2 regions of the Zavarzinia compransoris genome follow, and region 2 is predicted to be linked to the other one. Evidence: predicted binding sites of a transcription regulator. Region 2 holds the regulator's gene; the other holds the start of a gene.
The links. Region 2 encodes HrcA, which represses chaperone genes, less so after heat shock. Its sites were predicted from a motif close to GTTAGCACTCNCCNNNGGNGAGTGCTAAC; they were not measured.
Positions count from the first base shown of each region.

Region 1 (5,949 bases), on a different contig from region 2:
TTCCTGCCGCTCGCGTTCGTACTGGCGCTGGCGGTCCCGTTCGTATTGCTGCTGCTGGCGCTCCTGCTCGCGGCGCTGGCGTTCATAGTCGCGCTGATAGTCATTGGGCCGCCCGCCCTGGCCGTAATAGGGCGGCGGCGAACCATAGCCGCCGTTGCCATAGCCGTCGTAACCGTCCTCATAGGCGACGCAGCCGACGAGGGTGAGCGCAAGCGGCACCCAGCCCAACAGCCGCCCCCAGGAACCCATGGTCATTCCATCTCACTCCGATCCGGGCATTTGCCCCCATGGCCAATAACACCGCGTCCGGCGTCCGGTTGCAGGCGGGACCGCGGGCCAAACGAAAACGGGGCCGGCTTGCGCCGACCCCGTTCCCGAATGAACAGGCTGGATAGGGCTGGATCAGAAATCCATGCCGCCCATGCCGCCCATGTCGCCGCCCGGCATGGCCGGGGCCTTCTTCTCCGGCTTCTCGGCGATCATGGCTTCCGTCGTGATCAGCAGGCCGGCGACCGAGGCCGCATCCTGGAGCGCGCAGCGGACGACCTTGGTCGGGTCGATGATGCCGGCCTTCACCATGTCGGTGTAGACGTCGTTCTGGGCGTCGTAGCCGAGCTTGGTGTCCTTGTTCTCAAGCAGCTTGCCGGCGACGACCGCGCCGTCCTTGCCGGCGTTCTCGGCGATCTGACGGACCGGGGCCTGGAGCGCGCGACGGATGATGTCGACGCCGTGCTTCTGGTCTTCGTGCTCGATCTTCAGCTTGTCGAGCGCGCGGGTGGCATAGAGCAGCGCCGTGCCGCCGCCCGGGACGATGCCTTCTTCGACGGCAGCGCGGGTGGCATGCAGGGCGTCGTCGACGCGGTCCTTGCGTTCCTTCACTTCGACTTCGGTCGAGCCGCCGACCTTGATCACCGCAACGCCGCCGGCGAGCTTCGCCAGGCGTTCCTGCAGCTTTTCACGGTCGTAGTCGGACGAGGTCTCTTCGATCTGGGCGCGGATCTGGCCGACGCGGGCCTGGATCTGGTCCTTCTTGCCGAGGCCGTCGACGATCGTCGAGTTTTCCTTGTCGATGACGACCTTCTTGGCCTGGCCGAGCATCTTCAGGTTGACGTTCTCGAGCTTGATGCCCAGGTCTTCGGAGATCACCTGGCCACCGGTCAGGATGGCGATGTCTTCCAGCATGGCCTTGCGACGGTCGCCGAAGCCCGGCGCCTTCACGGCCGCGACCTTCAGGCCGCCGCGGAGCTTGTTGACCACGAGGGTGGCCAGCGCTTCGCCTTCGACGTCTTCCGCGATGATCAGCAGCGGACGGCCCGACTGCACCACCGACTCGAGCACCGGCAGCATGGCCTGGAGGCCCGACAGCTTCTTCTCGTGCAGGAGGATATAGGGGCTGTCGAGTTCGACGGTCATCTTCTCCGCGTTGGTCACGAAGTAGGGCGACAGGTAGCCGCGGTCGAACTGCATGCCTTCGACGACGTCGAGCTCGGTCTCCAGGCCCTTGGCCTCTTCAACCGTGATCACGCCTTCCTTGCCGACCTTTTCCATCGCCTTGGCGATCATCTCGCCGATGGCGCGCTCGCCATTGGCCGAGATGGTGCCGACCTGGGCGATCTCGTCCGAGCCGGCGATCTTCTTCGACTGCTTCTTCACCTCGGCGACGACCGCTTCGACCGCGATGTCGATGCCGCGCTTCAGGTCCATCGGGTTCATGCCGGCGGCAACGCCCTTGGCGCCTTCGCGGACGATCGCGGCGGCGAGAACGGTCGCCGTGGTGGTGCCGTCACCGGCGAGATCGTTGGTCTTCGAGGCCACTTCGCGCACCATCTGGGCGCCCATGTTCTCGAAACGATCGGCCAGTTCGATTTCCTTGGCGACCGAGACACCGTCCTTGGTGATGCGCGGCGCGCCGAACGACTTCTCGATCACGACATTGCGGCCCTTCGGGCCCAGGGTGACCTTCACCGCGTCGGCGAGAAGCTCGACACCGCGCAGCATGCGCGAACGGGCGTCGGTGCTAAAACGAATATCCTTGGCAGCCATCGGCTTGCTCCTTCAAAAGCTATTCAGGGCGGGGAGAATGGCGAGACCGCTCAGGCGGCCTTCTTGCCCTTCTTCGCGGGGACAGCCGGAGCCACCGTGTCCGCGAGAACGCCGAGAATGTCGGATTCCTTCATGATCAGGAGGTCCTGACCGTCCAGCTTGATTTCCGTGCCGGACCACTTGCCGAACAGGATGCGGTCACCCACCTTCACGTCGAGGGCGACGACTTCGCCCTTCTCGTTGCGGGCGCCGGAGCCGACGGCGACAACCTCGCCTTCCTGCGGCTTTTCCTTGGCGGTGTCGGGGATGATGATCCCGCCCTTGGTCTTTTCTTCAGCGTCGATACGCTTCACCAGAACCCGGTCATGCAACGGCCGAAAGCTCATGGAAACCTCCTCTAGAGTAGACAAAGGCCTTAATATCGGGCCGCGTTGTTAGCACTCCCATTTGGCGAGTGCCAACAGCCGCCGCAGAGTTAGGCACGGCCCCGGGGCCTGTCAAGACGCTGGCCGCGCTTTTCTGCAGCGGCGGCACGGAAAAATCGCCCAGTTTCCCCTGGCGCCTTTAATCGGAATCTGAGTGATGGGCGACAAGCACTTGATTCGAAGGGAAAAGAGTGAGATTCTGCCAGTGCTGTACGGCTCCCCCAGGGGCGCCGGCGTCGGTTATTGCGGTGGGCCTCCGCCTTTGGCGGGCCCCGGCGCCAACGGGCATCGGTAAATGAGCATCGATCGTCGGGACATTCTGCGCTTCGGCCTCGGCCTGCCTTTCCTGCTCTCCGCGGGCGCCGCGGAGGCGCTGGCGGAAAGCCTGCCGACCCCTGCGCGCAAGCCCGCCCCACCGCGCGGCGCCGCGGCCGGGCCGGTCAAGACCATGCCCGTCATCATGCTCGATCCCGGCCACGGCGGCCGCGATCCGGGCGCGATCGGGCCGAGCGGCGCCTTCGAGAAGGATATCACCCTCGACCTCGCGAAACGGATCGCCACCCGGATCGAATCGCGCGGCCGCTGCAAGGTGATCCTGACCCGGCGCAAGGATGTCTTCGTGCCCCTGAAGGACCGGGCCTTCCTGGCCCAGACCGCCAAGGCCGATTTCTTCGTCTCGATCCATGCGGATTCGGCCCCGAACCCGGACGCGCGCGGCCTTTCCGCCTATACGCTGTCGGAAAAGGCGTCGGACGGGCTCGCCGCCGCCATCGCCGACCGGGAGAATGCGGTCGACCTCGTCCATGGCCTCGACGTCGGCGTTTCCGATCCCGATGTCGCCGCCATCCTGTTCGACCTGACCCGGCGCCATTCCCTGAACACCGCGCTGGCCCGCAAGGCCCATATCGTCAAGGCCGCGGGCGCCAAGCTGCGCCTGATGGACAATCCCCGCCGCTCGGCCAATTTCGCCGTGCTCAAGGTGCCCGACGTGCCGGCGGTGCTGATCGAAACCGGTTTCCTCTCCAATGCCGCCGATGAAAGGCTCCTGACTTCGGAAAAGAGCCGGGCCCAGATCGCCCAGGTTCTGGCCGATGCCTTCACCGGCGCCGTGACGGTGGCATGATGAATATTCTCTTTCGCCTCGCCCTGATCCTGGCCGCCCTCGACGGCCTGCTCGCGGTCGGCATCGGCGCCTTCGCCGCCCACGGCCTGAAGGCGACGGCGACCGCCTATCAGCTCGACCTGATCCAGACCGCCAGCCAGTACCAGATGGTTCATGCCGCCGCCGCCCTCGGCGCGCTCTGGCTCGCCGACCGGGGCTGGACTTCGGCCGTCGCCGCCCTGGCGCTTGCCGCCGGCGCCTTCGTCTTCGGCGGCGCGCTCTATGCGATCGCGCTGGCCGACCTGTCGCTCGGCATGGTCGCCCCCGTCGGCGGCACGCTGATGCTGATCGGCTGGGCCTGGATCCTGATCGGCGCCCTGGTCAAGGCCGGGCGTTGATCCGGCTGCTGCGGCTCGTCGCCAGCCTGCTCCGCCTCGGAACCCGGCCCGCCGCCACGGCGGCCCCGGTTCGCCCCCCTTCCTTGCCCCTGCCCGCGATCGCCTTCGCCTACCCGTGGATCGCGCTGACCGACGGTGCGGCCCGCGCCCTGTTCGACCGCGAATTACGCCTCGAACTCGTGCCCGGCCATCCGCTGCACGGCATCGGCGCCACCGCCATCGGCCGGGTGGACGGCGAGGACGACATTCTCTTCGCCCTCGACGACGGGCGCCTCGCCGTGGTCCATCTCACCTTCATCGGCAAGCCGGAGCAGAGCCCGGCCTGGCCGCGCTGCACCCTTTTCGCCACCGCCGCAGCCTTCGAGGCGGCACAGCGGTAAGGGTCCCGATCCGCTTTGCACTGCGGCGCGATCCGGTCTAGAACGGGGCGATCCGTCCATGCCGCCAGATCGGACCTTGGCCTTGAGCGTCTATTCGAGCCGGGACGGCGACCGTCCTTCACTGGGGTCGCGCCTGCTGTCGATCAATTGGGGCCTCGTGCTCCTGGTCATCGCCATCGCGGCGATCGGCGTCGCCATGCTCTATTCCAGCGCTGGCGGCAAATGGGACCCCTGGGCCGGGCGGCAATTGGTGCGCTTCATCATCGGCCTTGCGGTCATGGTGGTGGTCGCGGTGATCGATATCTCGGTCTATGCCCGCTATGCCTATCTGCTTTACGGCGCCACCCTGGTCGGGCTGATCGGGGTGGAGATCATGGGCTCGATCGGCATGGGCGCGCAGCGCTGGATCGACCTCGGCTTCTTCCAGATCCAGCCCTCCGAAATCATGAAGCTGGCGCTGGTCCTGGCGCTCGCGCGCTATTTCCACGGCGTGATGCCGGAACAGATCGGCCGGCCCACGGTGCTGATCATTCCCCTGATCATGGTCCTGCTGCCGGTCGCGCTCGTCCTGAAGCAGCCGAACCTCGGCACGGCGACGCTGCTCATGCTCGGCTCGGGCGCCATCTTCTTCCTGGCCGGGGTGCGGCTGTGGAAATTCGCCATCGTCATCGGCGCCGGCCTCAGTGCCCTGCCGGTCGCCTGGGAATTCCTCCACGACTACCAGAAACGCCGGGTGCTGACCTTCCTCGATCCCGAGGCGGACCCGCTGGGGGCGGGCTACAACATCCTGCAATCGATGATCGCGCTCGGCTCCGGCGGGGTCTTCGGCAAGGGCTATCTCCTTGGCACGCAAAGCCAATTGCGTTTCGTCCCCGAAGTTCACACCGATTTCATCTTCCCCCAGCTGGCCGAGGAATTCGGCATGATCGGCGGGCTTCTGCTGATCCTTCTCTATGTCTGCGTCTTCGGCTATGCGCTGGCCATCGGCCTCGGCTGCCGGCATCAATTCGGGCGGCTGGTGGCGCTGGGGATCGGCACCCAGCTCTTCCTCTATGTCTTCATCAACCTGTCGATGGTGATGGGCCTGATCCCGGTGGTGGGCATTCCGCTGCCCCTCGTCTCCTACGGCGGCTCGGCGACCATGACGCTGATGATCGGCGTCGGCCTGATCCTGTCGGTTTCCGTGCACCGGGAACGGCGCCTGCCCCGGCGCCTCGACCACGGCTGAGGCTCATGGCGCGCAAGCAGAAGTCCCAAAGCCCGTTTCGCGATCCTTCGGCGGCGGAGACCCTGGTGGTCCTCGCCTTCGGCTGGCCGCGGGAACGGATCACCATCGGCGAGATCGTCGATCTTCTGGCGGAGCGCGGCTTCGGACTGCTGATCCTGCTGCTGGCCCTGCCCACCTGCCTGCCGATCGCCCCGCCCGGGCTTTCCGCCATCGCCGGCTTTCCGATCGCGCTGATCGCCTTGCAGATGGTGGCGGGCCTGCCCCGGCCCTGGCTGCCCAAGCGGGTGCTGGCCAAGTCCCTCGACATCGAGGACCTGCGCCGGGTGGTCAAGGGCGGCCTGCCGGTCGTCCACCGGATCGAGAAAGTGCTGAA
Region 1 is NZ_QGLF01000001.1:1,114,057-1,120,005, forward strand. It holds gene DKG75_RS05410 (hypothetical protein) at 1-255, opposite strand, end outside; gene groL (chaperonin GroEL) at 403-2,043, opposite strand; gene groES (co-chaperone GroES) at 2,094-2,429, opposite strand; gene DKG75_RS05425 (N-acetylmuramoyl-L-alanine amidase family protein) at 2,764-3,591, shown strand; gene DKG75_RS05430 (DUF423 domain-containing protein) at 3,588-3,968, shown strand; gene DKG75_RS05435 (hypothetical protein) at 3,965-4,348, shown strand; gene rodA (rod shape-determining protein RodA) at 4,431-5,576, shown strand; gene DKG75_RS05445 (exopolysaccharide biosynthesis protein) at 5,582-5,949, shown strand, end outside.
Region 1: groES (co-chaperone GroES) is a predicted target of HrcA. The motif match lies at 2,477-2,505, and genes of this name have one in related genera.

Region 2 (5,949 bases):
CCCGGGCGCGGCCCCCTGGCGTCATAGGCGCCGGTGCCGGTGATCGCCCAATGGGCGACATCCGCCTGGACGAGGCCCGATTCGACCGTGCCGTTGCTGATCGCCTCGACATTGGCGACGGAACCGTTCGAGGCGATGGCGGAAACGACGAGGTCCGGCGGCCGGCTGGCGGCGGCGGCCAGCGCATGGCCGACCGGAAAATAAGTCCCGGTCTCGCCGGCGGTGGCGATCCGGAAATATTGCGTTTCCGCTGCGGCCGGCGCCGCTGCCGCCAGCAGCAGGCCGGTAACGAGACCGATCAATCCGCGCATGCCGTTCCCCCTCGGCGCCATTCCCCGCCCCGATGGTCGCAGGCCCCGGGGCGGGGATCAACAGCGCTCCGCAGCTTCAGGACGGGCGGCCCCGAAGGTCGGCGATTTCGCCGCGCAGAACGTCGATTTCCGCCTGCTGGCGGGCGTTTTCCTGGCGCAGCGCGGCGATGGTGCGGCCGGCATCGGCCAGCACGGGGGTGGCGCGGCCGCCGCCGGCGCGGCGCAGGATCGGGCTCAGCGCCCGGGCCTTCGCTTCGTTGGATCGCTGGCGGGCCAGCAGGCTCCAATAATCCATGGCGTTCTCCTTTCACTCTTGTCGTTGTGGAGAGGTCAGCCCCGTTTTATTGGGCGCCCGTTCCGCCGGCTTGTCCACCCTCGAGGGCCGGGCACCCTCAAGGCGAGCGATTGACGGGCCGCGGCAGGCTTCCTACATTGCACCTGCGTAAAGCATCAGGAATGACGGCATGATCCAGGAGTTGAACGAGCGTTCACGCCAGATCTTCCGCACCATCGTCGAGTCCTATCTCGAGACGGGGGAGCCGGTCGGTTCGCGCACCTTGTCGCAGCGCCTCGGCATCACCCTGTCGCCGGCCTCGATCCGCAACGTGATGCAGGATCTCGAACAGGCCGGCCTGCTCTATTCCCCCCATGCCTCGGCCGGGCGGATGCCGACCCAGGCGGGCCTGCGCATCTTCGTCGACAGTTTTCTCGAACTGGGCAACCTGACCGAGGACGAGCGCCGCTCGATCGAAGCCCATGGCGCCGCCGCCGGCCGCTCGGTCGAAGACCTGCTGACCGAGGCGACCAAGCAATTGTCCGGCCTGTCGCAATGCGCCGGCCTCGTCATCGTGCCGAAGTCGGACCGTTCGCTGTCCCATGTCGAATTCGTCCACCTCGGCCCGGGGCGGGCGCTGGCCGTCCTCGTCGGCCAGGACGGCTCGGTCGAGAACCGGATCGTCGACGTGCCGGCGGGCCTGACGCCCTCGGCCTTGCAGGCGGCGTCGAACTATATGTCGGCGCGCCTCGGCGGCCGCACCATGGCCGAGGGGCGGACGCGCATCCTGCACGAGATCGAGGACCGCAAGGCGGAACTGGACCTGCTTGCCGCCAAGGTGGTCGAAGCCGGGCTCGCCACCTGGTCGGGCGAGGACGAGCGCAACATGCTGATCGTTTCCGGCCGCGCCCGCCTGCTCGACGATCTCACGGTGCTTGCGGATCTCGAGCGGGTCAGGCAATTGTTCGACGACCTTGAAAGCAAGCGTGACGTTCTCCAACTGTTGGAACTGGCGCAGGACGCCGATGGGGTGCGCATCTTCATCGGCTCGGAGAACAAGCTGTTCAGCCTGTCCGGCTCGTCCCTGATCGTGGCGCCCTTCAAGCGCCAGGAGGAACGGATCGTGGGCATGATCGGCGTGATCGCGCCGACAAGGGTGAATTACGGGCGGGTCGTGCCCATGGTGGATTACACCGCCAGGATGCTCGGCCGCCTGATCAGTTGACGTTAAGTGGACCCGAAATGACCGAGACCGAACATCCCGAAACCGTCGTGACCGAAACCGCCGCCGAGGCGCCGGCCGCCCCGGAAGCCGGCCCCACGGTCGAAACCCTCCAGGCGGAGGTCGCCGACCTGAAGGACCGCCTGCTGCGCGCCTTCGCCGAGACCGAGAACCTGCGCCGCCGCACCGAGCGCGAGCGCGAGGATACGGCGAAATACGCCGTGACCAAGCTCGCCCGCGACCTGACCGGCGTCGCCGACAACCTGCGCCGCGCGATCGAGGCGGTGCCGGGCGACGCCCGCGCCGAGGGCGGGGCCCTGGCCGGCCTGCTCGACGGCATCGGCATGACCGAGCGCGAATTGCTCGCCGCCTTCGAAAAGGCCGGCATCACCCGCATCGCCCCGGCGCTGGGCGAGAAGGCCGATCCCAACAAGCACGAGGTGCTGTTCGAGGCGCCGGGCACCGGCCAGCCGGGCGGCGCCATCATCCAGGTCATCCAGACCGGCTACCAGATCCACGACCGCCTGCTGCGCGCGGCCAAGGTCGGCGTCGCCAAGGCCGAATCTGTCGCACCCGTGGTCGATCAGACCGCTTGACCTGAACGGTTCCGATCCGCAAAAGCTGGATCGATCGCGCGGAAAGCGCGGCGGTCCGGCAGGCGGTCTCGACGATCGTCCGTGCCGGCAGGGCAGGGGCGGCAATGACCATCGGGATGCGGACAGGACGGTTGCGCCGGCGCGCTTCGCGCCGCACTTCCCTGTCCGGCACGATCCTCGCCTTTCTTGCCGTTCTCGCCCTTGTCCTGCTGCCGTCGGTGCAGGCGGCGGCCATGGCCCGCCATGGCGGCACGACGCCACCCCCGACGGCGGCGCCGGTCGCCGGGGCCGACCAGATCTCGGTCGTGATCTGCACCCTCTATGGCTACAAGGTTGTCAGCCTTGCCGATCTTCTGGCCGGGGAGAAGGGCTCCCCCGGCCGGGACGAGGGCGGCAAGCCGCAGGCGCCGGCGGCCGACCGTTCCTGCGCCCTGTGCCCGGCCATGCCGCACCAGGCCCTGGCCGCGCCGCCCGAACCCCTGTTCCAGCCGCCGGTGCCGGTCGCGGTCGCCGCCGGCCCCTGGCTGGCGATCGCCGGCCGCATCGTGCCCGCCGGCCCGCCCGAGCGCCGGCAAGCCCGCGCCCCGCCCGTCCTCCTGGCCTGACGTCACCCGTTTCCCCGTGACTGCGCGGGCCGGCGTGCCGGCCTGCGCCCTGCCAGGACGATACTCATGACCCTTTCTGCTGCCGATCGGGCCGCGGGCGCCATGCCCCGCGCCCGCCTCGGGACTTTCTACCGCGCCGTCTGGCGCTGGCACTTCTATGCCGGGCTGTTCGCCCTGCCGTTTCTGATCGCGCTGGCGCTGACCGGCGGCCTCTACCTGTTCAAGGACGAGATCGAGCTTGCCCGCCACCGCGACCTGCTCGTGGTCGCGCCGCCGGCCTGGGCGCTGCCCGCCGACCGATTGATCGCCGCCGCCGTCGAAGCCGTTCCCGGCCGGGCGGTGAAGCTGGTCGCCCCGGCCGCGTCCGACCGCAGCATCGATATCGTGGTCGACGACGAGGCCGGGGTCCGCCGCTCGGTCTATGTCGATCCGGGCACAGGCAAGGTGCTGGGCAGCATTCCCCAGGACGAGAAACTGGCCCAGGTGCTGCGCCGGATCCATTCCCTGGCCATTCTCGGCGACGGGCCCAACCGGGTGATCGAGATCGTCGCCGGCTGGGCGGTGATCCTGGTCGTCACCGGCATCTACCTGTGGTGGCCGCGCGGCCGGCGGGGCGGTGTCGTCACCATCCGCGAAACCCCGGGCAAGCGGGTGTTCTGGCGCGACCTCCATGCCGTCACCGGCATCGTCGCCGGCGGCTTCGTGCTGTTCCTGGCGGTGACCGGCCTGCCCTGGTCGGGCTTTCTCGGCGACCGGCTGAATGCGGAGATCAATGCCCGGGGTGCCGGCTATCCGGCCTATCTCTGGGACGCGGCACCGGAATCGAGCATTCCCCTCGGTGCGGTCACCGAAGCGGGCTGGACCCTCGAAGGCAGCCCGGTGCCGTCCTCCGCCGTCTCCGGCCATCCGGCGCTTTCGGTCGAACGGGCGCTGGAGGCGGTCCGGGCCACCGGCATCGCCCCGGGCTTCACCCTGGCCCTGCCGCAAGGGGCGGTCGGGGTCTATACCGCCTCGGTCTTCCCCGACGACATCACCCGCCAGCGCGCGGTCCATGTCGATCAATATTCGGGCCTGGTGCTGGCCGATGTCGGCTTCGCCGATTACGGCGCCGGGGCGAAGGCGATCGAATGGGGCATCAATGTCCATCTCGGCCAGGAATTCGGGCCGCTGAACCAGATGCTGATGCTGCTCGCCTGCATCGCCATCGTGGTCATGAGCCTGGCCGCCGCCGTCATGTGGTGGAAGCGCCGGCCGGCCCGGTCCTTCGGCGTGCCGCCGGTCCCGGGCAACGGGGTGATGGCGGGGGCCAGCGCCCTCATCCTCGTCCTCTCTCTTCTGTTTCCGCTGACGGCCGCGAGCCTGCTCGCCGTCGCCGCCCTCGAATTCATCGTGCGCCTGCTGCGCCGCGGCACTGCCCGCGCCTGATGAAAGGCCATCCCATGCCGAAGATCCGTTTCGCCCTCGTCTCCCTGCCGGCCCTGCTCGCCGCCCTGCCGGCGGCGGCCCAGGACGTCCTGCCCACCGTCTCGGTTTCCGCCGGGGCCGTCTCCCTGACCGCGCCCGATGCGGCGGCGGCGGCCGGGATCATCGCCCGCACCCCCGGCGCCGCCGCGGTCGTTCCGGCCGAAGACTATGCCGATACGCCGGCCGCCACCCTGAAGGATATCTTCGATTACGAGCCGGGCGTTTTCGTCCAGCCGAAATGGGGCGGCGATGCCCGCTTCTCGATCCGGGGCAGCGGCCTGTCGCGCAATTTCCACCTGCGCGGCATCCAGCTGTTCCAGGACGGCATCCCCATGATCTTCGCCGACGGCAGCGGCGACGCCCAGGAAATCGACCCCACCGCCTATGATCATGTCGAGGTCTGGAAGGGCGGCAACGGCCTGCGCTACGGCGCCAATTCGACCGGCGGCGCGGTCAATTTCGTCACCCCGAGCGGCCATGACGCCAGCCTTATCTCCGGCCGGGCGGTGATCGGCAGCGACGGTTTCCGCCAGCTGCAACTGGCCAGCGGCACGGCCAGCGGCGCGGTCGACGTCCATGCCACCGGCTCCTGGCTGCAGGACGACGGTTTTCGCGACCATGCGGACGGCGAGTCCTTCCGCGGCTCGGCCAACCTCGGCTGGCGCCTCTCGCCCCGGGCCGAGACCCGCTTCTATGTGAACGCCAGCGACATCGAGCAATATATCCCGGGTTCGGTCGGCAAGGCGGCGGCGCTGAACCGCCCGAGGACCGCGGCCGCCGGCAACCTGACCCAGGATTACCAGCGCAATATCGAAGCGCTGCGCTTCGCCAACAAGACGACCGTGATCCTGGGCGAAACCAGCCTCGAGGTGGGCTTCTATGCTTCGGAAAAGCAGCTCGTCCACCCGATCTACCAGTATCTGGACTATAAATACCGGGATCAGGGCCTTTTCGCCCGGGTGGAGAACGAGGGCCGGATCTTCGGCCACGACAACCGCCTGACGCTCGGCCTCAGCGTCGCCGGCGGCCGCCTGGACAATGCCCAGTACCAGAACCTGCCGGGCGCCCGTCAGGGCGCGCTGCTGTCGAAGGCCAAGGACAAGGCCGAGACCACCAGCCTCTATGTCGAAAACGCCTTCGACGTGGTGCCCGGGCTCGCCCTCGTCATCGGCGGCCAATACATCAGGGCCTCGCGCGAGCGGGAGGCGATCTTCAACACCGCCGGCGGCGATATCGACCTCGACGCCTTCAACCCGAAGCTCGGCCTGCTCTTCGATATCTCGGCCGGGTGGCAGGTCTTCGCCAATGTGACCAAAGCGACCGAAATGCCGAGCTTCGGCGAATTGAATTTCGCCCAGGCCGCGCTTTCGAACACCAGGCCGCAGACCGCGCTGACCTATGAGATCGGTACCAGGGGCGCCACCGCCGACCACGAATGGGATATCACCCTCTATCACAGCCGGCTGCGCCGCGAATT
Region 2 is NZ_QGLF01000003.1:232,241-238,189, forward strand. It holds gene DKG75_RS11770 (TAXI family TRAP transporter solute-binding subunit) at 1-311, opposite strand, end outside; gene DKG75_RS11775 (FtsB/FtsL family cell division protein) at 388-606, opposite strand; gene hrcA (heat-inducible transcriptional repressor HrcA) at 776-1,810, shown strand; gene grpE (nucleotide exchange factor GrpE) at 1,828-2,403, shown strand; gene DKG75_RS11790 (DUF2946 family protein) at 2,508-3,008, shown strand; gene DKG75_RS11795 (PepSY-associated TM helix domain-containing protein) at 3,075-4,433, shown strand; gene DKG75_RS11800 (TonB-dependent receptor family protein) at 4,448-5,949, shown strand, end outside.